DNA from 4 places in the Bacillus sp. 0209A genome. Region 4 is predicted to be linked to each of the others. Evidence: riboswitches for the same ligand, from Rfam matches in the RefSeq annotation. Region 4 holds a riboswitch; each other region holds the start of a gene.

Region 1 (5,161 bases), 250 kb from region 4:
TTAAAGGGATTGAACCGATTGCAACAATCGTCATTCCGTTATTTTGTTTTGATGATTCCATCTCAGAGCACACTCCTTTTCTTCTGCTTAGAATGTCCCTGATAGCTTCATTTATTCAACGTTCAGACAGCAAAAAACCGAACAGAAAATACCTGTTCGGGAAAAAGAGGGTTAGCCGAACCCTTGTGAGATCAAGGCGAATAATTGTCCGTTTCTAGCGGGCAGTGTCTTATTTGGGTAAAGCATGAGCGGGGGCTCATCGTCTAAGTGAAAGCCCATCGCTTCCAGTCTGTCATGCAGAGTCGTGTGTTCAGCCGGTATATCGATGCGCATTGGCCCTTGTTTGCCGTCGGCCAGCCTGTTGATTAATCTTGCAGCAACGTCTGACGATGGGGCGATGAGGGGGCCGAATTTCAGATTGGCAGGTGTCTGTACAGAAAGGCCGTAGCCAATCAGCTGACCCTTGTTGTTTCTGGCGATAATACATTCCTTTGAAATGGAAATAAGCTGCTGCATAAGGTTTGATCGATCTCCGCCAAAGGCTGCCAGGTCGGCAGCGGCTAATTCTTGAAAATCTTGTTCTCTAAAGGATGCCAGTTCTGCATCAAGGTGATCTTGCTTTTCAATCGGTTGAAAACTGTGACAGCTGTACTTTCGGACTGAACCCGCCGTATGAAAACCTGCCTTTTCATAAAGCGGCAAACCTTCTTTTGTGGCGCAAAGCCTGATGGTGGTGCTTTCATCCGTTTGGCTGATACACGCGTTTACCATCCGGCGCCCGAGACCGAGCCGTTTGTATTCCTTATCCACGATGACGAGTCCGATAGAAGCAAGACGGCCAAACAAAAACAAGCCGATACAGGAGATGATGTCTCCGCGGACATTTTGATAACCGAAAAAGCGTCCTTGTTGGAAAAGCATTTTCAGCTCTTGTTCGCCATAATCCGGCCACCCGGCTTGCCTGCAAAGCCGCAATAGGCCGGGAATATGTTCTTCATGAAGCTCAATCAGCTCTTCCATTACCTTCACACAGTTCACCTGCTTGTTCCGAGTTTTTTGTACATGACGATATGTGTGCCAATGCCGGGAACTTCAAATGGTTCGCCAAGTTCCTTCCAGCCAAGCTTTGCGTAGTAGCCTTTGACATGGTATCTTGCATTGCACCAGACCGCCTGTACGCCTCTCTCGGCCAGTTTCTCCTCCGCGTGTTTGATCAGCGCGCTGCCGGCTTTTTGTTCGCGATATCCTTCAAGCGTCGCCATGCCTCTCAGCTGGTATGCGGAGGTGGCTGTTAATAATGGCTGATGTTGAGGGGAAAAAGAAGCGATGCTGATGAGCGTTCCTTCAAAAAATACACCGAGATGAAAAGCGCCTTCCGCACGGTCCTGTTCATATTTGCATTGTTCGATGGATTGATGGGGACGCAGGATGCGCTGCCGGATGTCGTATGTATCTTCCGCGGAAATGGTTTTAACTTCAAGCATGATGTTCCTCCTCTTAAAAAGTTTTCTATATCGTAACATGAATCCGATTAGAAAAGACTGCCTGATTGACTCAGGCAGCCATATTTAACGCAAATAAATATTTTGGCGTTGTTCGTCTTTTTGCTGTATATACGAGGTGAGCTCAGCGGTTAAGTCAGATCTGAGAAAAGGCGTAATCAAGTAGATGCCGTTAAACAGCTCGCATGCCGCATCCAGCAGGGAGCGTGCAATTGCGAGACCTTCCGCTTTTTGCTTCTCTTTATCCTCACCTGCAAGAGCCATTTTTTCGCGAATGGAGTCTGACAGCTTAATCCCGGGAATTTCATTGTGGATGAATTCAGCATTCCGGCTGCTTGTGAGCGGCATAATGCCGATATAGATGGGCGTCTTCAGATGCTTTGTTTCGTTATGGATATCGACAAGCTGCTGCTCGGAATAGACAGGCTGTGAAACAAAATAATCGGCGCCGCAATCTATTTTTTTCTCCAGCCGTTTTACCGCTTTATCCAGATGGCGGACATTAGGATTAAATGCGGCGGCGACTGAGAAATTCGTTTTCTTGCCAAGTGGTTTTCCAGACAGGGACAGCCCTTCATTGAACTGTTTGATCAGCCTGATTAAATCAAAGGATGTTAAATCATAAACAGACGTCGCCCCCGGGAAATCCCCGATTTTAGAAGGGTCGCCTGTAATGGCCAGCACGTCATTCAGCCCTAACGTATCAAGGCCCATTAAATGTGACTGCAAGCCAATAATGTTTCGGTCACGGCACGTAATATGGACAAGGGAGCGCATATCGAGCTGCTGCTTCACAAGGGCGCCGCAGGCAACATTGCTGATCCGCGGAGTCGCCAAGGAATTATCAGCGAGCGTCAGGGCGTCGATTCCCGCTTCTTTTAATTCAGCAGCGGCGGACAAAAACTTGTCAAAACTCAATTTTTTCGGCGGATCCAGCTCTACGATGATGGAGCGTTTTTCCGCCGCGATCTCATTCAGGCCGGGCTCTGTCCGCTCATGCTGAACAGAGATAAATTCTTTCGCCCGGGTTTTGACTTCTTTTTCCGTAATCGGAGCAAGCCCGCCAACCGCTTCCGCCATCGCGCGGATATGATTCGGCGTGGTGCCGCAGCAGCCGCCGATAATCCGCGCGCCTTGCTTGCGGAATTCTGACGCGCTGTTTTGAAAATACGTGTCGTCAGTTTCATAGACGAGCCGTCCCTCTTCAAGCGAAGGAAGACTGCTGTTCGGATAAACTGATAAGAACACGTCATCAAAAATCGGCACTTCGCTGAGCGCTTCAATCATATGATAAGGGCCGAGCCGGCAGTTAATGCCGACGATATCAGCCCCGAGATCCGCAATCGATCGCAATGCTTCAGAAAGAGGAGTTCCGTCCTGCAGTACGCCTTGCTCATGCATAGAGACATTGAGCATAATCGGAAGCCCAGTCTCTTTGCGCGCGATTTTCAGCACTTCACGGGCTTCTTCCAAATCATAATACGTTTCTAACAGCAAGCCATCCGGCTCTTCATGCAGCAGCAGGTACAGCTGCTCGCGAAAACTGCGTTTGATTTCGTCAAGGCTGTACGCGTTTTTATTAAATGTGCGGATGCCGCCCATCGTCCCGAGGACGTACGCATCTCCTGCTGAAGCCCGCGCGATTCTTACTGCCTCTTGATTCATCTTTTTAATGTCATCCTCAAGCCCGTGTCTCGATAATTTAATATAATTGGCCCCGTACGTATTCGTTTGAATGATGTCGGCTCCCGCCTCAACGTACGCTTTATGTATGCGCTGAATTTCCTCCGGCTTCGAAATGTTGAGCTCCTCGAAACATCTGTCAATGCCATAGGAGTAGAGGAGCGTTCCCATGGCGCCGTCACCGATTAACACCTGTTTTTGCAAATCTTCTAAAAGTCCCATTGTCTGCCTCCTTTATTCACATTCAGCAAGGAAAAAAGAGAAATAAAAAAAGTCCTCTTAAGAAGAAGACTTTGTCAGTGATTTTGTCTCTTCTTATCTTCCAAGCTGTTCGAGCTTGCTGGATTTAGCACCTTGGTCATGGCTGATCGCCATTACACCGGTTGCTGAAGCTTCGTCGGGCCAGTCCCTCTGCTTCTCTTGATAAGAACGGATATGAAGTTTTCGTGTTCAGGAAATGCCAAAAGATTCCGGGCTTTTTCCCTTTCTCCAAATTTACCGAAAATAAAGACAATAATCAATAGGATTCAGAAAATTTATCTGAAATTTATAAATTGAACGTCAATCGGCAGATCTGCGTCCCGCACAGCTGAGATAATCTGCTGCAGGTCATCCTTGTTTTTTCCGGTGACGCGCACTTGATCATCCTGCACTTGAGACTTTACTTTCAGTCCGGAGTTTTTGATGATCATATTGACTTTTTTGGCATTATCTTTGTCAATGCCTTGAACAAGCTTTGCGCGCTGGCGCACCGTTCCGCCGAACGCGTTTTCAATCTTGCCGTAATCAATGTTTTTTGTCGGCACGTTTCGTTTAATCAATTTACTGACCAGCACATCTTTCAGCTGGCTTAATTTGAATTCGTCATCGGAAACAAGGACAAGCTCCTCTTTATCTAAAGAAATGTCGCTTTTGCTTCCTTTAAAGTCATAGCGTGTGCTGATTTCCTTCAATGCGATTTGGATCGCGTTTTGCACCTCAGGCAATTCCACCTTGGATACAATATCAAATGAACTTTCTTTTGCCATATGAAAACCTCCATAACATTTAACTTATGTGTTGATTATAGTAGAATAAAGAGAAACTTCCAACAGAACAAAGAATCAATTTGTGATGATTGGAAAAAATGTTAACAGCATCCGCAGAAAAATAAGCGGAACAGGAAGGACGATAGCATGAGACCAGGGCAGCAATTAACCTTGAGTATAGATCACCAAACGGACTTCGGTTACTTTTTAACCGACGGAGAAGACACGATTCTCTTACATAACAGTGAAATAACTGAGGATATCGAGGACAGAGACGAAGTAGAGGTTTTTATATACGTCGATCAGCAGGAAAGGCTTGCGGCCACGATGAGAATTCCGGTCATCAGCGCGGATGAGTACGGCTGGGTCGAAGTGGTGGATAAAGTGGAAGATATGGGTGTATTCGTTGATGTCGGTTTATCTAAGGACGCGCTTGTTGCAACTGAGCATTTGCCGCCATACGAAGATGTGTGGCCGCAAAAAGGCGACAAGCTCTACTGTATGCTGAAAGTGACGAACCGGGGGCGCATGTTTGCCAAACCAGCGCCGGAAGACATCATCAGCGAACTGTTTACCGATGCCTCAGAGGATCTGATGAATAAAGAGCTGACAGGTACGGTGTATAGACTGATCGCAACAGGTTCATTCATTATCACGGACGACGGTATCCGCGGTTTTATCCATCCGTCAGAAAGAAAAGAGGAGCCAAGACTCGGTTCAAGAATCACGGGACGGGTGATTCAAGTAAAAGAAGACGGTTCAGTCAATATGTCGCTGCTTCCGAGAAAACAGGATGCATTGTCTGTAGATGCCGAGTACATTCTGACGTATATAAGAACAAGAAACGGCGCTATGCCTTACGGCGACAAAAGCCAGCCTGACGATATCAGAGAACGTTTTAACATGAGCAAGGCCGCTTTTAAACGCGCGCTCGGCCATTTAATGAAA
Region 2 (5,161 bases), 260 kb from region 4:
CTGACAGTTCAGCTGCTTTTTGCGCGCCTACCGGGAGCGTGATCGGCAGAGACCAGACAACACCGGAAGAAAGACGCATGTTTTCCACAACAGATACGTAATCCTTTTCATTAAAGAAGCCTTCGATCGGGCTGTAGCCGCCGATTCCAATCAACTCTAAATCGGCAAAAGAAATTAAATCAAGTTCAATTTCTTTTTGAATGCTGCTTACATCAAATGATTCATCTACTCTGTTTACTAATGTTCCTCCGTGAGGTGCTAAACTCATAATATCTATTTCCTCCTAGTTAACATATAAAAAAACTCAGATTAATGATCAGATTCCCCCGCCTTGTTCGTGGACAGAGCGTCTCTCTTTACGTATGGCCTTCATCAGGCTGACGGCACCGACCGTCGCTAAGAGCACGCTTACCATAATAAAGATTGAATAATAATCCGCTTTTAAAAACAAGGATACAAGCATATAAGAAATCGATAAAGATAAAAACGGCGATACAATCCATACCTTCAGCATCGTTTGAACAACTTGTTTATGGAACACATTCGGACCGTTTTTTGCCATGCCTATTCCGATAATAGACGATGAAGTGACTTGCGCCAAAGGCACCGGCATCCCAAATACCGAACTGATGATCACCAGTCCCGCTCCCGTACCGGATAAGAGAATGCCTTCTCCTTTTGAGAATCTCGTAATTTTCTTCCCGTTTGTTTCTAACACACGCCGGCCTAATAACAGCGCGCCAAGAGCAACAAACGCTCCTCCGTACAAAGTTCCTTTCGCGACATCCAGCACACCGGCCGCCACTAACGGGCCAACGGCATTCGCCACGTTGTTCATGCCGGCAGAGAACGCTTCGAAAAATCCGGCACCTAACAATGCAATGCCAAGGAATTTTTGCTTTTTAGAAGATTTAATTTCAATCTTAAAATAACGAAACAGCTTAAATACGAAATATGTGAAGCCGAAAGCGAACAGCGGGACAAAAACCCAAAACGACACAATGACCAGAAGGCTGTTCACAAACAATACTTTGTAAGCGACTCCCACGCCGACAACAGCACCGACTGTTACTTCACTTGTCGACAAAGGAATGCCGAGCAGATTAGCCGTAAAGAGCGACAGCGCAGCGGCTCCAATAATAATGCAAACAATCGTCAGTGTAATCGTCTGCTCGGGGATAATTCCGGAACTGATGGTTTTTACAACCTCCCCCCCGCCAATGACCGCCCCAGCTAGCACACCGACTGCGCATAGGATCAAAGCGTAGGTTTTCTTTCTGATGGCTCCAGAGCCGTAAGCAACTCCCATCGAAGCTGCAGCGCCGCTTGCACCAATATTCATCGCGAAAAACAAGCTAAATAAAATAGCGGCTAGTTCCATTTTGCAGCTCCTTATTCATGCAGTCCGCATTCTGTTTTCGCCATGCCATTCCATCTGCCTGAGCGTAAATCTTCTGCGGTAAAAGCAGGAGCCGTACAAGGCGCGCAGCCAATACTTGGATAACCTTGGTCATGAAGCGGATTGTAGTCCAGCTCATTCCGGGATGTGTATCTCCAAATGTCTTTCCAAGTCCAATGGATAAGCGGGCATACTTTTACTGATTTGAATTTTTCATCTTTGTTTAAGAAATTCGTATTGGCACGGCTTGGCCCTTGATCGCGGCGCAGACCGGAAAGCCAGGCCGGATGTCCCGAAAGCGCCTCTCTTAAAGGAACGATCTTTCTGAGATAGCAGCATTGATTCGGTTCTCTTTCCCACAGTTTGCCACCATATTCACCGGCTTGCTGTTCAAGGGTAAGGTCTGGTTTTTTCAGGATGATATGAAGACCAGGATAACGCTCTTTCACTCGTTCAATCGTTTCATATGTTTCTTTAAAATGAAGCCCTGTATCAAGAAACACAATCTCTGCGTCTTTTTTCACTTTATAAATTAAGTCAATCAGAACGATTCCTTCAATTCCGAAACTGCATGCATAAACAAGCTGATTGCCGTAATGGCCGTATGCCCACTTTAAAACTGACAGCGCTCCTTTATAAGGATCGTCTTCCGGAAACGTAATCGTTGGTTCTTCCCAATTATCGTACGTTAACATTTCTTCTTTCCTCCTTTCGGAGACAACAGTAGCTTTCTGCTGGTTGTCTTTTACCAATTGTAATGCGCGGCTGCGGTTATTGCAGTCAGCCTTTTTTCCTCTTAAAATAAAAAACTTTCAATCCGGCGGAAAGAAAGACAGGAACAGCATGTAGCCCTTATCTTTCAAAATGGAATTCATTTTGCTGGAAGTAGCACCTTACAAACTGTGCAGGTTGCCGGGCTTCATAGGTCCAGTCCCTCAGCCGCTCTTGATAAGTTTTTAGATTTGTAGTAAATTTTAGCACAATTCTAACATAAGTCAACCCGACTTTTTTTATAGGATTAATAAAAAAACAGGCTGCAAGGCCTGTTTTCAAGTACAGAAAGGCTTTGGAGCCCTTGTACATCACCAAAATTTATTTGTTATTTTTTAAACCAATCTTTTGACTCGGGATTTTGTTTCCACGTTTTCAGCTTTTCTAAATCGTCTGAATGAATATTGCCGTTTTCAAGCGCGACCTGTGTGAGCGTATCATAATCAGTTAAAGAGTAGTATGGCAGTTCTGCCTTCGCAAACGCTTCCTGCGCTTTAGGCAGTCCGTACGTAAAGATTGAGACGACACCAAGCACTTCACAGCCAGCCGCTTGTAAAGCCGCCGCAGCTTCAAGCACACTGCCTCCTGTGGAAATTAAGTCTTCGATCAAGACCGTTTTTTGGCCTTTTTGAACAGTTCCCTCAATCTGATTGCCTTTTCCGTGCGCTTTCGGCTTGCTTCTCACATAACACATCGGAAGATTCAAACGGTCAGCCGCCAGAGCAGCATGAGGAATACCGGCTGTTGCTGTTCCCGCAATCATTTCAGCTTCAGGAAAATGCTCTTCGACAAGCTTGCTGATGCCTGAAGCGACATCATTTCTGACCTCCGGGAATGATAGCGTGAGACGATTGTCACAGTAGATGGGCGATAAAATGCCGCTTGCCCATGTAAATGGCTCGTTCGGGCGTAAAAATACAGCTTGGATGTTTAATAGATGTTTTGCGATGACTTGTTTCATGATTTGATCCCCTCCCATTCGAGTCTGACAGCTTCATAGGCTTTTACCGGGTCTTTCGCTTTTGTAATCGAGCGTCCCACCACAATCGCTGATGAACCTTTCTCTCTTGCAATTGCAGGTGTCGCTACACGGATTTGGTCATTCGCAGCGTCCTCTGACAGCCTGATCCCCGGAGTAACAGTCAAAAATGTAGGCGATACCGCTTCGTAAATGGCTTTTGCTTCATGAACAGAGCAGACCACTCCATCCAGCCCGCTTTCTTCCGCCAGTTTGCTGTAGTGGACGACCGTGTCGATCAGAGGCTTTTCGATCAGCAGTTCATCTTTCATCATTTGTTCAGATGTGCTTGTCAGCTGGGTTACCGCGATAAGGGACGGGCGTTTTTGTCCGGCCGGCGTCCCTTCTTCTAAGCCTTCCAGAGCTGCCTGCATCATTTTTTTGCCCCCGGCCGCATGAACATTGACGAGGTCTACTCCGAGACCGGCAAGGCGCTTCATCGCTTTGTTTACAGTGGTCGGGATGTCATGAAGCTTTAAATCTAAAAACAGCTCGCAATTTCTTTCTTTTAGTTGTTTGACGATAGATGGCCCTTCTTGATAAAAAAGCTCCATCCCAACTTTTACAAATAACGGTCCTTGCTGAAAAGGCGCTAAGAATGCAAGTGTTTCTTCAGCTGTTGCAAAATCAAGCGCGATGATGGGCAGGTTGTTTTTCATGGTTCCAGCTCCTTCCGATGCATTCTTCAATTGATTGATAGCCGTATTGGCGCAAAACAGCTGGGAGCTGGTCTATAATATCTGGGCATGCAAAAGGATTTACAAAGTTTGCTGTACCGACAGCGACCGCGCTTGCTCCCGCAAGAAGAAATTCCAGTGCATCTTCGGCCGTCTGCACGCCTCCCATTCCGATAATCGGGATGTTGACCGCCTGGCTGACTTCATACACCATGCGAATAGCAACCGGCTTCACAGCAGGACCAGAAAGCCCCCCTGTTTTATTCGCTAATATCGGCTTTCCTGATTTTAAATCGAGTCTCATCCCGATTAATGTGTTGATCATCGTAAGACCGTCCGCTCCCGCCTCCTCGATCGCTGATGCAATTTCTGTGATATTTGCCACGTTCGGGGAAAGCTTCACATAAACGGGTACATCTGAAACCTCTTTAACCGCTTTCGTCAAATCAGCAGCCATTTTAGGGTTCGTCCCAAAAGCGATTCCGCCTGTTTTCACATTCGGGCAGGAAATGTTCAATTCAAGTGCATGAACGTTGGGCGCTTTACTGATATGCGCTGCGACTTCTACATAATCCTCGATCTGAGAACCTGCGACATTGGCAATGATCGGTGTTGCAAACTGCTCAAGCCACGGCAGCTCATTTTGCAAGACGCTTTCCAGCCCCGGGTTTTGCAGACCGATCGCATTGAGCATTCCAGCGCCAGTCTCAGCTACTCTAGGCGTCGGGTTCCCGAAGCGAGGCTCCTTCGTCGTAGCTTTGATCATGATGGCTCCGAGACAAGATAAATCATAAAAACGCGCAAACTCTTTTCCAAAACCGAAGCAGCCTGATGCAGGAATGATCGGATTTTTCAAATCTAGTCCAGGCAATTTCACCTCTAGCATTACAGCGCCACCTCCTGAGCTTTAAATACAGGCCCGTCGAGACATACTTTTACGTAGGATGTCTCACTTTCGTTTGTATGGCACACACACGCGAAGCATGCGCCGATTCCGCAGCCCATTCGTTCCTCCATCGACAGGTAAACTTCTTTATGGGCATATTCCTGTTTTAACGCCTTCAGCATTGGTGTCGGCCCGCAGCTGAGAAGAATGTCAAACTCTAGGTTTTTCTGTTTTATCACATCTGTGACAAATCCGGTTTCCCCATAGCTTCCGTCGGCTGTTGCCACATACGTGTCTCCGTACTGCCGGCACGCTTCTTCGTAAAAAACATCCTTTGCCGATTGGAATCCTAAAACGTGTATGACCTTAACCCCTTTTTCGTTCAAGCGTTTCGACAGCTCTTGAAGAGG
Region 3 (5,161 bases), on a different contig from region 4:
AAACCACAATCTGCATACCCTCGTACCGCCCAAATGCTCCGTGATTTGGGTTTTTTGTGTTTAATTAAGATAAATAGGGTATACATCAAACAAGCAAGAAAAAAACATCCAAAAACAGGTAGTTGGAATCACATAATTTTAGGTTAAAAGTTATATAAAGGAATTTATTTTCTCGTCGATAGTAACTATAGAACTAAACATCAACTAGAACATTCACCGTGATTCAAGACTATTTTCAGGTCATCAGGTTAAACTGTTTTAGAGGGGCAGTTATTTATTTTTGATTGATTTAGAATTTTTTGAATACTTTTTGACAATTTATCCGTACAATAGAGATACCAAAACTTTTTTTGGGAGGTATGTAAAATGATCCTATTTATTATCATCGCATTATGCGGCTATCTTCTTTTTTCTTTCAGCAAGGACAATCGCCGCAAACCGCAAAAGACAAGCCCTCTGCCAGCAGCCGCAACTTATCATAACAACCTAATCGACCTTGACGCCATCCGCCAAAAACGCCGGATGCATCTTTCCTAAAACGATATTTCAAACGAAAAGGCTGCTGAACAACGCAGCCTTTTTTCATTTTGGAAACATAGATTTGGACTTGAAACCTTTTTGCCCCCTGTCCGTAATATTTTACAAGGCAAATTCAAAAGGAGACTGCAGCAATGATCGATTTATTTATGAAACAAAAAATGTTCTCGTTTAAAGATACATTTCACATTTATGACCGGGATGAACAAGAGCGATTCAAGGTCGAAGGACGGTTCTTTTCGTTAGGGGACTCATTACAATTGACAGATTCATCCGGGAAAACGCTCGTTTCCATTGAACAAAAAGTGATGTCATTTCTGCCGCGATATGTGATTTCAATTGGCGGGAAAACGGTTTGTGAGGTGACGAAGAAATTAGCGTTTTTCAAACCGAAGTTTGAGATTTCCGGACTTAACTGGCAAATTGACGGTGACTTGTGGAAGAATGAATTCCAGCTGACTGACGGGGAGAATGTCCGGATGTCGGTGAGTAAGAAGTGGCTCAGCTGGGGTGATTCCTATCATTTGCAGATTGCAAACGAGGAAGATGTGCTGCTTTGCACGGCCATCGCTATCGTGTTGGATATGGTCTTATATGACGATGAAGATGAGAGTCTTTTCTAAAAAAGTGTTGACAATTGATTCAAAAGTAATAATATTAAGATAATTAAAATGTAAATATGAAGATGTACCTTATCAAGAGAGGTGGAGGGACTGGCCCTGTGATACCCGGCAACCGCTGTTTCAAACAGAATGGTGCTAAATCCTTAAGAACATTGCGTTCTTGCAGATGAGGCGGAGATTTGATCATTCAAGCTCTTCCTTACTCAAAGGAAGAGCTTTTTTCATGCTTACCCTATTTCAGAAAAGAGGCGAATGACATGGCTCAACAAACAAATGTTGCAGGACAAAAATCAGAAAAACAAAACAAAGCTCCTTTCCGCGCCGATCATGTCGGCAGTTTACTGCGCTCCGCTCCGGTGAAAGAAGCACGCCAGAAAAAAGCGGCCGGCGAGATCACAGCGGAACAGCTTCGTGAGATTGAAAACAAGGAAATCACTCGCATTGTCAAAAAACAAAAAGAAATCGGTCTCGACGTGGTAACAGACGGTGAATTTCGCCGTTCTTGGTGGCATTATGATTTTCTCGAAGGGCTTGACGGTGTGGAACCGTTCATTCCCGCTGAAGGGATTCAGTTCCATAACGTAAAAACAAAAGCACGCAGCATCAAAGTGACGGGAAAACTCGATTTTACGAACCACCCAGCGCTTGCTGATTATCAATTTTTACAAGAGATTGCCGGCGACGCGACACCTAAATTGACGATTCCGAGTCCGAATATGCTGTTTTTCGGTGAAAAGGCCGATAAAGGCATTTATGACGATCAAGAGGAGTACTTTCATGATCTGGCCCAAGCGTACAAAAAAGCAATCAACGCCTTCTATGACGCTGGATGCCGCTATCTTCAGCTAGATGATACGTCATGGTCTCTCTTCTTTGAGGAAAAAGGCAGAGAGGTTGTCCGGGCGCTCGGCGGCGATCCAGAAACATTGCCTGCCTTGTTTGCCAAAACGATTAACGATGCAGTCGCGGACCGCCCTGATGATTTAACAATCACAATGCACATTTGCCGCGGCAACTTCAAGTCGACTTGGGCGGCATCAGGAGGCTATGACGCTGTAGCGGAAACGATTTTGGACGGCTTAAACTTGGACGGCCTGTTCTTGGAATATGATGATGATCGCTCCGGAAATTTTGATCCGCTCCGTTTCGTGAAACGCAAGGATCTGCAAATTGTTCTTGGCTTAATTACATCAAAATACGGCGAGCTCGAAAATCCTGAGGATGTGAAACGCCGAATCAATGAAGCGGCGCGCTTTGTCAGCCTTGACCAGTTGTGCCTCAGCCCGCAGTGCGGTTTCGCCTCTACAGAAGAAGGCAATCTGTTGACAGAGATGCAGCAATGGGCGAAGCTGCGCCACGTCATCGACATCGCCAACGATGTGTGGAGATAATCTATCATTGACAGACATGTAAAATGTGTGAATAATAGATACTATCAGAAAATTTCATAAAAAGGTTTTCCTTATCAAGAGAGGTGGAGGGACTGGCCCTGCGATACCCGGCAACCGCTGTTTAACAGAATGGTGCTAAATCCTTTAGAGCATTGATTGCTCTTGAAGATAAGGTTGAGATTGTCACGCAAGCTCTTCCTTATCCAAAGGAAGAGCTTTTTTATATTTGAATGGAAAGAAGGAATGAACAACATGCCACAACAAACAACACCCGCAGAACAAAAATCACTTCAAAGACAAAAACCGCCATTTCGCGCGGATCAAGTCGGAAGCCTGCTGAGGTCTGAGCCCGTCAAAAAAGCGCGGCTGCAAAAAGCCGCCGGCGAGATTACGGCTGAACAGCTTCGCCAGATCGAGAACGATGAAATCATCCGCATTGTGGAAAAACAGAAGGAAACCGGCCTGAACGTCGTGACAGACGGCGAATTCCGCAGAGCGTGGTGGCATTTTGATTTTCTGGAAAACTTGGATGGGGTTGAGCCGTTTATTCCTGAGCACGGCATTCAATTTCATAACGTACAGACAAAAGCACGCGGCATTAAAGTCACAGATGATATCGACTTTTCAACTCACCCAATGCTTGAAGATTATTCATTTCTCCATAGCATTGCAGGTGACGCGACGCCGAAGATGACGATCCCAAGCCCGAATATGCTGTTTTTCCGCGGAAAGCTTGAAAAGGATGCGTACAAAAACGACTATCAGCTTTTCCAGCATGATGTATCCAAAGCATATAAAAAAGCGATTCAAGCGTTTTATGACAGAGGCTGCCGCTACCTCCAGCTTGATGATACGGCATGGGCTGTTTTCTTATCTGAAAAAGGCTTAAAACAAATCGAAGCATTCGGAACAACGCCAGACGAGCTTCGCCAGCTGTTTGCGAAATCCATTAACGACGCGATTGCGGATCGTCCGGATGACCTGACGGTGACCATGCATATTTGCCGCGGCAACTTCCAGTCCACTTGGACAGCTGAAGGCGGTTATGACGCGGCAGCTGAAACCATTTTTGACGGCTTGAACCTTGACGGCCTGTTCTTGGAATACGATGATTCACGCTCAGGCGGATTTGAACCGCTCCGTTATGTGAAGCGCTCTGATCTTCAGCTTGTCCTTGGTTTAGTCACCTCTAAATTCGGCGAGCTTGAACATCCGGACGATGTGAAACGCCGTATCGAAGAAGCGTCCCGCTATGTGAGCTTAGACCAGCTTTGCCTCAGCCCTCAATGCGGATTCGCTTCCACTGAAGAAGGCAACAAGCTGACCGAAGAACAGCAATGGGCGAAGCTGCGCCATGTGGTTGAAATCGCTAACGATGTTTGGAAATAAGCAAAGAAAAAACACACTTGATTCCATGGCGGAGCAAGTGTGTTTTTTATATCATTGAGCGGTGTAGCCCCCATCTAGGACGACAGCCTGCCCGGTGACACCCTTCGCTTTCTCGCTTGCCAAAAACACTGCATAATCCGCGATTTCCTTGACGCCAAGCAGTCGTTTTTGCGGCACAAGCGGAAAAATGATCTGTTCAAGGACGGAGTCGTAAGGGACATTTCTCGTTTTCGAAAGATCGCTCAGCTGATTGCGGACAAGCTGTGTATCGACATACCCCGGACAGAGCGCGTTAACTGTAATGCCATGGGGCGCGCCCTCCAGCGCCCCGACCTTAGTCAGCCCAATGACACCGTGCTTGGCGCTATTATAAGCCGATTTCCCCGCAAAGCCGACTAAACCATTAACAGACGCGATATGAATGATTCTGCCAAACTGCTGTTTTTTCATGATCGGAAAAACATGCTTCATTGCGATGAAGGGCGCCGTCAGCATGACCTTGATCAGTTGTTCAAAGGTTTCTGTCGGAAACTCTTCAATCGGGGCGACGTGCTGAATACCGGCATTGTTCACCAGAATATCCAAGCGGCCGTATCGTTTTTGAATGGTGTTCACCGTATCAGCGACTTGCGCTTCCTTTGTCACATCACACGGAATGGCTGCTGCGTCAAAACCTTCTTCTGCAAGCTTGGAAGCGGCCTTTTCGCATGCTTCCTGATGAAGGTCCGAAACGATGACTCTAGCTCCTTCACGGGCGAACTCCCTCGCGATTTCGAATCCGATTCCGCCGGCTGCCCCTGTCACCAAGGCGACTTGTTTATTCATGTCAAACACCTTCCCTAAGAGTTTTGTTTGATCACAGACTGGCTTACAGCGAAATCAGCTTCTGTTTTTTCATACACCTCTTCAATTGTGACGCCTTTCTGAAGCTCAGTCAGTGTCATGCGGCCGTTATCAAAATCAAACACTGCCAAATCCGTAATCAGCCTATGCACGACTTTCTGGCCCGTCAGCGGAAGGGAGCAAGTTTTTTTCACCTTTGACTCTCCATGCTTATTGACATGCTCCATGATGACAACGATCCGTTTCGCCCCGTTGACGAGATCCATCGCGCCGCCCATCCCTTTTACCATTTTCCCGGGGATCATCCAATTGGCCAGATCGCCTTGCTCCGAAACCTCCATCCCGCCAAGGATAGCCAAATCGATATGCCCGCCTCTT
Region 4 (5,161 bases):
CAAGCTCAAAGTATCCGTCTTCGGAACCGGCTGATAAATACACATGCTCATCCATCAGCTGAAAAAGATGGGCTTTCCTGTACTCTTTAATGATTTGTCCTTCCTTATCCGCGATGTACATTGTATTATAAACATCAGAATCCTTTCTGACAGCAACCGATCCGGCGATAATATGAACGCCATGTTTTTTTGCCGTATTCTTCAGCCAGCTTTGAGCAGAACGTCCGTCTTCATCAGCGAGCTCATCAAGGTTGGCCAAGTCATATCCGGTTGTCCATAGTTCAGGAAGAACAAGAACGTCAGCATGTTTGCTTTCTTTTTCGATGAAGAATTCAGCCTTTTTTATATTTTCTGAAGGTTTTCCGTATGAAATATCAAATTGAAGACAAGATATCGTCCATTTCATCTTATTATCACTCCACATTTTTCTTTACTTTTTTTATTTAACCATATATGATGATGGACTATCATTTCAAGATTTTTTTAGAAGGTGAGAATAGATGAAATTTGAACAATCTGATGTATTGAAGGAGCTGCCTCAACAATTCTTCGCTTCTTTGGTGCAGCAAGTGAACCGAAAGCTCGCAGAAGGACACGACGTCATCAATCTCGGACAGGGAAATCCGGATCAGCCGACTCCGGAACATATCGTCGAGGAAATGAAACGGGCTGTTGCTGATCCTGAAAATCATAAATACTCGTCTTTTCGCGGCTCATACAGTCTGAAATCAGCAGCGGCAGCATTTTATAAAAGAGAATATGGCATTGATCTTGACCCGGAAACTGAAGTCGCTGTATTATTCGGCGGGAAAGCCGGTCTGGTTGAGCTCCCGCAATGCTTGCTGAATCCCGGAGATACCATTTTAGTTCCGGATCCAGGCTATCCTGATTACTGGTCAGGTGTGGCACTCGCGAAAGCGAAGATGGAAATGATGCCGCTCGTAAAGGACAGAGCGTTTCTTCCTGATTACAGCAGCATTACCGCTGAAGTGAGGGAACAGGCGAAATTAATGTATTTGAATTATCCGAATAATCCGACCGGAGCCGTTGCTACCCCTGACTTCTTTGAAGAAACCGTGAGTTTTGCGAAAGAAAACGGGGTCTGTGTCGTTCACGATTTTGCTTACGGCGCTGTAGGATTTGACGGCGGAAAGCCTTTAAGTTTTTTGCAGACTGAAGGTGCCAAGGATATCGGCATTGAAATTTACACGCTGTCAAAAACATATAATATGGCAGGGTGGCGGGTCGGCTTTGCCGTTGGAAACGCTTCGGTCATTGAAGCGATCAATCTGTATCAAGACCATATGTTTGTCAGTCTTTTCAGAGCGACTCAGGAGGCTGCAGCGGCGGCACTGTTAGCTGATCAGACGTGTGTGGCGGAGCAAAATGCCCGATATGAAAGCAGGCGAAACGTTTGGATCGCGTCATGCCGGAAAATCGGCTGGGATGTGACAGCTCCGGCAGGTTCATTTTTTGCATGGCTGCCTGTGCCTGAAGGCTATACTTCCGAGCAGTTCTCAAACCTTTTGCTGGAAAAAGCGAATGTGGCGGTTGCAGCCGGAAACGGCTTCGGTGAATATGGCGAGGGCTACGTCCGAGTCGGGCTGCTGACAAGTGAAGAAAGACTGAAGGAAGCCGCTTATCGAATTGGGAAACTGAACCTGTTTACCCAAAAAAGCATTGACAAGACTTGATAACGATGGGATAATTCGAAATAATTTATAAAATCTATATTTTCTTATCAAGAGCAGGCAGAGGGACGAGCCCGATGAAGCCCGGCAACCGACTTGTAAAGCACGGTGCTAATTCTTGCAGCTGGCGGCTGAGAGATAAGATTCGGACGAGAAACGAAACCTCTTTAGACGCGATTGCTGTTTGAAGAGGTTTTTTTATATGGATGAAAATGAAAGGAGCTCTGGCATGAGTGAGTTATTGGCAACATATCTCCTGACCGAACCGGGAGCCGATACAGAGAAAAAAGCAGAACAAATCGCAACAGGATTGACAGTTGGCTCTTGGACGGATTTGCCCTTGGTGAAACAGGAGCAAATGCAAAAGCACAAGGGGCGGGTGATACAGGTCGAGGAAAGAGAGGGAACTCCTGCATCAGAAAAACAAGCGGTGATCACAATCGCCTATCCTGACATCAATTTCTCTCAGGATATTCCGGCTTTGCTGACAACAGTGTTTGGCAAGCTGTCGCTTGATGGGAAAATCAAATTACTCGATCTTCACTTCTCTGAAGCATTTAAGCGCACGCTGCCGGGACCGAAGTTTGGCGTATACGGCATCCGGAAGTTGCTGGGGGAATTTGAGAGACCGCTGTTAATGAGCATATTTAAAGGGGTTATCGGAAGGGACTTGAGTGATATTAAAGAACAGCTCAGACAGCAGGCGCTTGGCGGAGTTGACTTGATCAAGGACGATGAAATTTTCTTTGAGACAGGTCCGGCGCCTTTTGAAACAAGAATTACAGAGGGCAAGCAAATATTGAAAGAAACGTATGAACAAACCGGGCATAAAACGCTGTATGCGGTCAATTTGACTGGACGTACGGCTGATCTGAAAGATAAAGCGAGACGCGCCGCCGAATTAGGAGCGGATGCGCTTTTGTTTAATGTTTTCGCTTACGGCTTGGACGTCATGCAAAGCCTTGCGGAAGATCCCGAAATTGCGATCCCGATTATGGCGCATCCAGCGGTCAGCGGGGCGTTCACATCTTCTCCGTTTTATGGCTTTTCTCACGCTCTTTTGCTCGGAAAATTAAACCGGTATTGCGGTGCTGACTTCAGTCTCTTTCCGTCGCCATACGGCTCGGTTGCGCTTCCGAAAGAACATGCGCTGGCGATTCATGAAGAATGTGTAAGAGAGGATGCCTTTAACCAAACATTTGCCGTTCCGTCAGCAGGCATTCATCCCGGTATGGTTCCGCTTTTAATGCGGGATTTCGGCATAGATCATATAATTAACGCCGGTGGAGGCGTACACGGACATCCGAACGGCGCTCAAGGCGGGGGCAAAGCGTTCAGAGCCATTATTGATGCGGTCTTAGAAGCCCAGCCGATTGATGAAAAAGCCGAACAATGCAAGGATCTAAAGCTTGCGCTTGATAAATGGGGAAAGGTTGAAGCCGTATGACGACCCGAAAACCTTTAATCATTTGTGACTTTGACGGAACCATCACGAGAAACGACAACATTATAAGCATCATGAAAACATTCGCTCCCCCGGAGTGGACGGCATTAAAAGACGGCGTCCTTTCCAAAACGCTGTCGATCAAGGAAGGTGTCGGGCGGATGTTCGGCCTTCTGCCTAGCAGTTTAAAAGAAGAGATTACAAGATTTGTATTGGAAGATGCAAAAATCAGGGAAGGCTTTCGGGAATTTGTAGCGTTTATCAATGAGCACGAGCTTCCGTTTTATGTCGTAAGCGGAGGAATGGACTTTTTTGTGTATCCTTTGCTTGAAGGCATTGTGGAGAAAGAACGTATTTATTGCAACCATGCGTCATTTGACAGCGACTATATTCATATTGACTGGCCTCATTCTTGCAAAGGATCATGCAGCAATCAATGCGGGTGTTGCAAACCGTCGGTGATACATGAACTTTCTGAAGCGGACCAATATCTCATCATGATCGGTGACTCGGTTACAGATGTGGAGGCGGCAAAGCTGTCTGACCTTTGCTTTGCAAGGGATTATTTATTAAACGAATGCCGGGAGCGAAATCTGAATCATCTCCCGTATCAAGATTTTCATGAGATTAGAAAAGATATTGAGAACGTAACGGAGGTACAGGAATGGCTGCAAAACAAGAACGCTGGCGAGAGCTCGCTGAAGTAAAACGGGAATTGGCTGAAAGAGACTGGTTTCCGGCGACTAGCGGCAATCTGTCTATTAAGGTTTCTGATGAGCCTTTAACCTTTCTCGTAACCGCAAGCGGAAAAGATAAACGCAAAGAGACGGATGAAGATTTTCTGCTGGTGGATCAAAACGGAGAGCCTGCCGAAAGCGGGCATTCTCTGAAACCGTCAGCGGAAACGCTTTTGCATACACATTTGTACAATAAAACCAATGCCGGATGCTGCCTGCACGTCCATACGATAAACAATAATGTCATCTCAGAGCTATACGGAGACCAAAAGAAAATCACATTCAGAGGCCAGGAAATCATAAAAGCGCTCGGACTGTGGGAAGAGAATGCAGAAGTGACCATTCCGATCATTGAAAATCCAGCTCATATTCCGACGCTCGCGGCACTGTTTGCGGAAGAGGTTTCAGAAGATTCAGGAGCTGTTCTAATCCGAAATCACGGTATTACAGCTTGGGGCCGAACAGCGTTTGAAGCAAAAAGAGTGCTTGAAGCATATGAATTTTTGTTCAGCTACCATTTGAAATTGAACACAATTCAGCATCAGCTGGTTAAATAAAAGGAGGAACTGAAATGGCAACAATTCGTATTCATGATGAGGCAAATACAACGATTGAAAATCAAGAGGAAGTAGCAAGCTTTCTGGACAGTCAAGAGGTCATTTATGAGCAATGGGATATGTGTAAGCTCCCAGAACAGCTTTCAGAGAAATATGATCTGACAGAAGAAGAAAAACAGCAAATCCTTGATGCCTTTGAAACTGAAATTAAAGATATTTCAAACCGCCGCGGCTACAAAGCACAGGATGTTATTTCATTGTCAGACAGCAATCCGAAACTTGATGAACTGCTTGAGAACTTTAAAAGAGAGCATCACCACACAGACGATGAGGTCCGTTTTATCGTAAGCGGCCATGGGATTTTTGTCATTCAAGGCAAAGACGGCACGTTTTTTGATGTCCGTTTAAACCCCGGAGATTTAATCTCAGTGCCTGAAAATATCCGCCATTACTTCACCCTTCAGGAGGACCGAAAAGTTGTCGCGGTAAGAATCTTTGTGACAACCGAAGGCTGGATTCCGATTTATGAAAAGGACAGCGTGAATCAATAAGCAGGAAAAGAGGACAACATCCTAAAACTCAAAAAGTATTAGGATGTTGTCAACAATCTGAAAGCCCCTTTCAAATCGAACGGGGCTTCTTCATTGCAAACGCCATTTTTCATATCGTGACATTTCTTTTTTAATCAGTGTCCAAATCAAACCTAAAACAGCTGCATCGTCTATGATCCCA

Evidence for each region. Region 4 has a riboswitch for S-adenosylmethionine ahead of mtnW (2,3-diketo-5-methylthiopentyl-1-phosphate enolase). Riboswitches for the same ligand answer to the same signal wherever they lie in the genome.
Region 1: it holds a riboswitch for S-adenosylmethionine, as region 4 does, so the genes downstream of both, V6D44_RS03980 (bifunctional homocysteine S-methyltransferase/methylenetetrahydrofolate reductase) here and mtnW (2,3-diketo-5-methylthiopentyl-1-phosphate enolase) in region 4, are expected to answer to the same signal.
Region 2: it holds a riboswitch for S-adenosylmethionine, as region 4 does, so the genes downstream of both, V6D44_RS01500 (phosphoadenylyl-sulfate reductase) here and mtnW (2,3-diketo-5-methylthiopentyl-1-phosphate enolase) in region 4, are expected to answer to the same signal.
Region 3: it holds a riboswitch for S-adenosylmethionine, as region 4 does, so the genes downstream of both, V6D44_RS06375 (5-methyltetrahydropteroyltriglutamate--homocysteine S-methyltransferase) here and mtnW (2,3-diketo-5-methylthiopentyl-1-phosphate enolase) in region 4, are expected to answer to the same signal.

The regions. Positions count from the first base shown of each region.
Region 1 covers NZ_JBAIZV010000001.1:888,774-893,934, reverse strand. The annotation lists gene V6D44_RS03995 (MFS transporter) at 1-61, opposite strand, end outside; gene V6D44_RS03990 (GNAT family N-acetyltransferase) at 172-1,029, opposite strand; gene V6D44_RS03985 (GNAT family N-acetyltransferase) at 1,035-1,484, opposite strand; gene V6D44_RS03980 (bifunctional homocysteine S-methyltransferase/methylenetetrahydrofolate reductase) at 1,569-3,407, opposite strand; SAM riboswitch class I at 3,498-3,615, opposite strand; gene V6D44_RS03975 (YajQ family cyclic di-GMP-binding protein) at 3,722-4,213, opposite strand; partial or broken gene V6D44_RS03970 (CvfB family protein) at 4,312-5,161, shown strand, end outside.
Region 2 covers NZ_JBAIZV010000001.1:383,491-388,651, forward strand. The annotation lists gene sat (sulfate adenylyltransferase) at 1-268, opposite strand, end outside; gene cysP (sulfate permease) at 317-1,381, opposite strand; gene V6D44_RS01500 (phosphoadenylyl-sulfate reductase) at 1,393-2,094, opposite strand; SAM riboswitch class I at 2,249-2,354, opposite strand; gene pyrE (orotate phosphoribosyltransferase) at 2,499-3,131, opposite strand; gene pyrF (orotidine-5'-phosphate decarboxylase) at 3,128-3,847, opposite strand; gene V6D44_RS01515 (dihydroorotate dehydrogenase) at 3,816-4,751, opposite strand; gene pyrK (dihydroorotate oxidase B electron transfer subunit) at 4,751-5,161, opposite strand, start outside.
Region 3 covers NZ_JBAIZV010000002.1:228,543-233,703, reverse strand. The annotation lists partial or broken gene V6D44_RS06390 (hypothetical protein) at 281-537, shown strand; gene V6D44_RS06385 (LURP-one-related/scramblase family protein) at 672-1,160, shown strand; SAM riboswitch class I at 1,227-1,333, shown strand; gene V6D44_RS06380 (5-methyltetrahydropteroyltriglutamate--homocysteine S-methyltransferase) at 1,418-2,551, shown strand; SAM riboswitch class I at 2,620-2,726, shown strand; gene V6D44_RS06375 (5-methyltetrahydropteroyltriglutamate--homocysteine S-methyltransferase) at 2,804-3,940, shown strand; gene V6D44_RS06370 (3-hydroxybutyrate dehydrogenase) at 3,992-4,765, opposite strand; gene V6D44_RS06365 (CoA transferase subunit B) at 4,780-5,161, opposite strand, start outside.
Region 4 covers NZ_JBAIZV010000001.1:638,810-643,970, reverse strand. The annotation lists gene V6D44_RS02590 (carbon-nitrogen family hydrolase) at 1-406, opposite strand, end outside; gene mtnE (methionine-glutamine aminotransferase) at 501-1,694, shown strand; SAM riboswitch class I at 1,736-1,836, shown strand; gene mtnW (2,3-diketo-5-methylthiopentyl-1-phosphate enolase) at 1,921-3,138, shown strand; gene mtnX (2-hydroxy-3-keto-5-methylthiopentenyl-1-phosphate phosphatase) at 3,135-3,842, shown strand; gene V6D44_RS02570 (methylthioribulose 1-phosphate dehydratase) at 3,800-4,429, shown strand; gene mtnD (acireductone dioxygenase) at 4,444-4,980, shown strand; gene V6D44_RS02560 (YkvA family protein) at 5,071-5,161, opposite strand, start outside.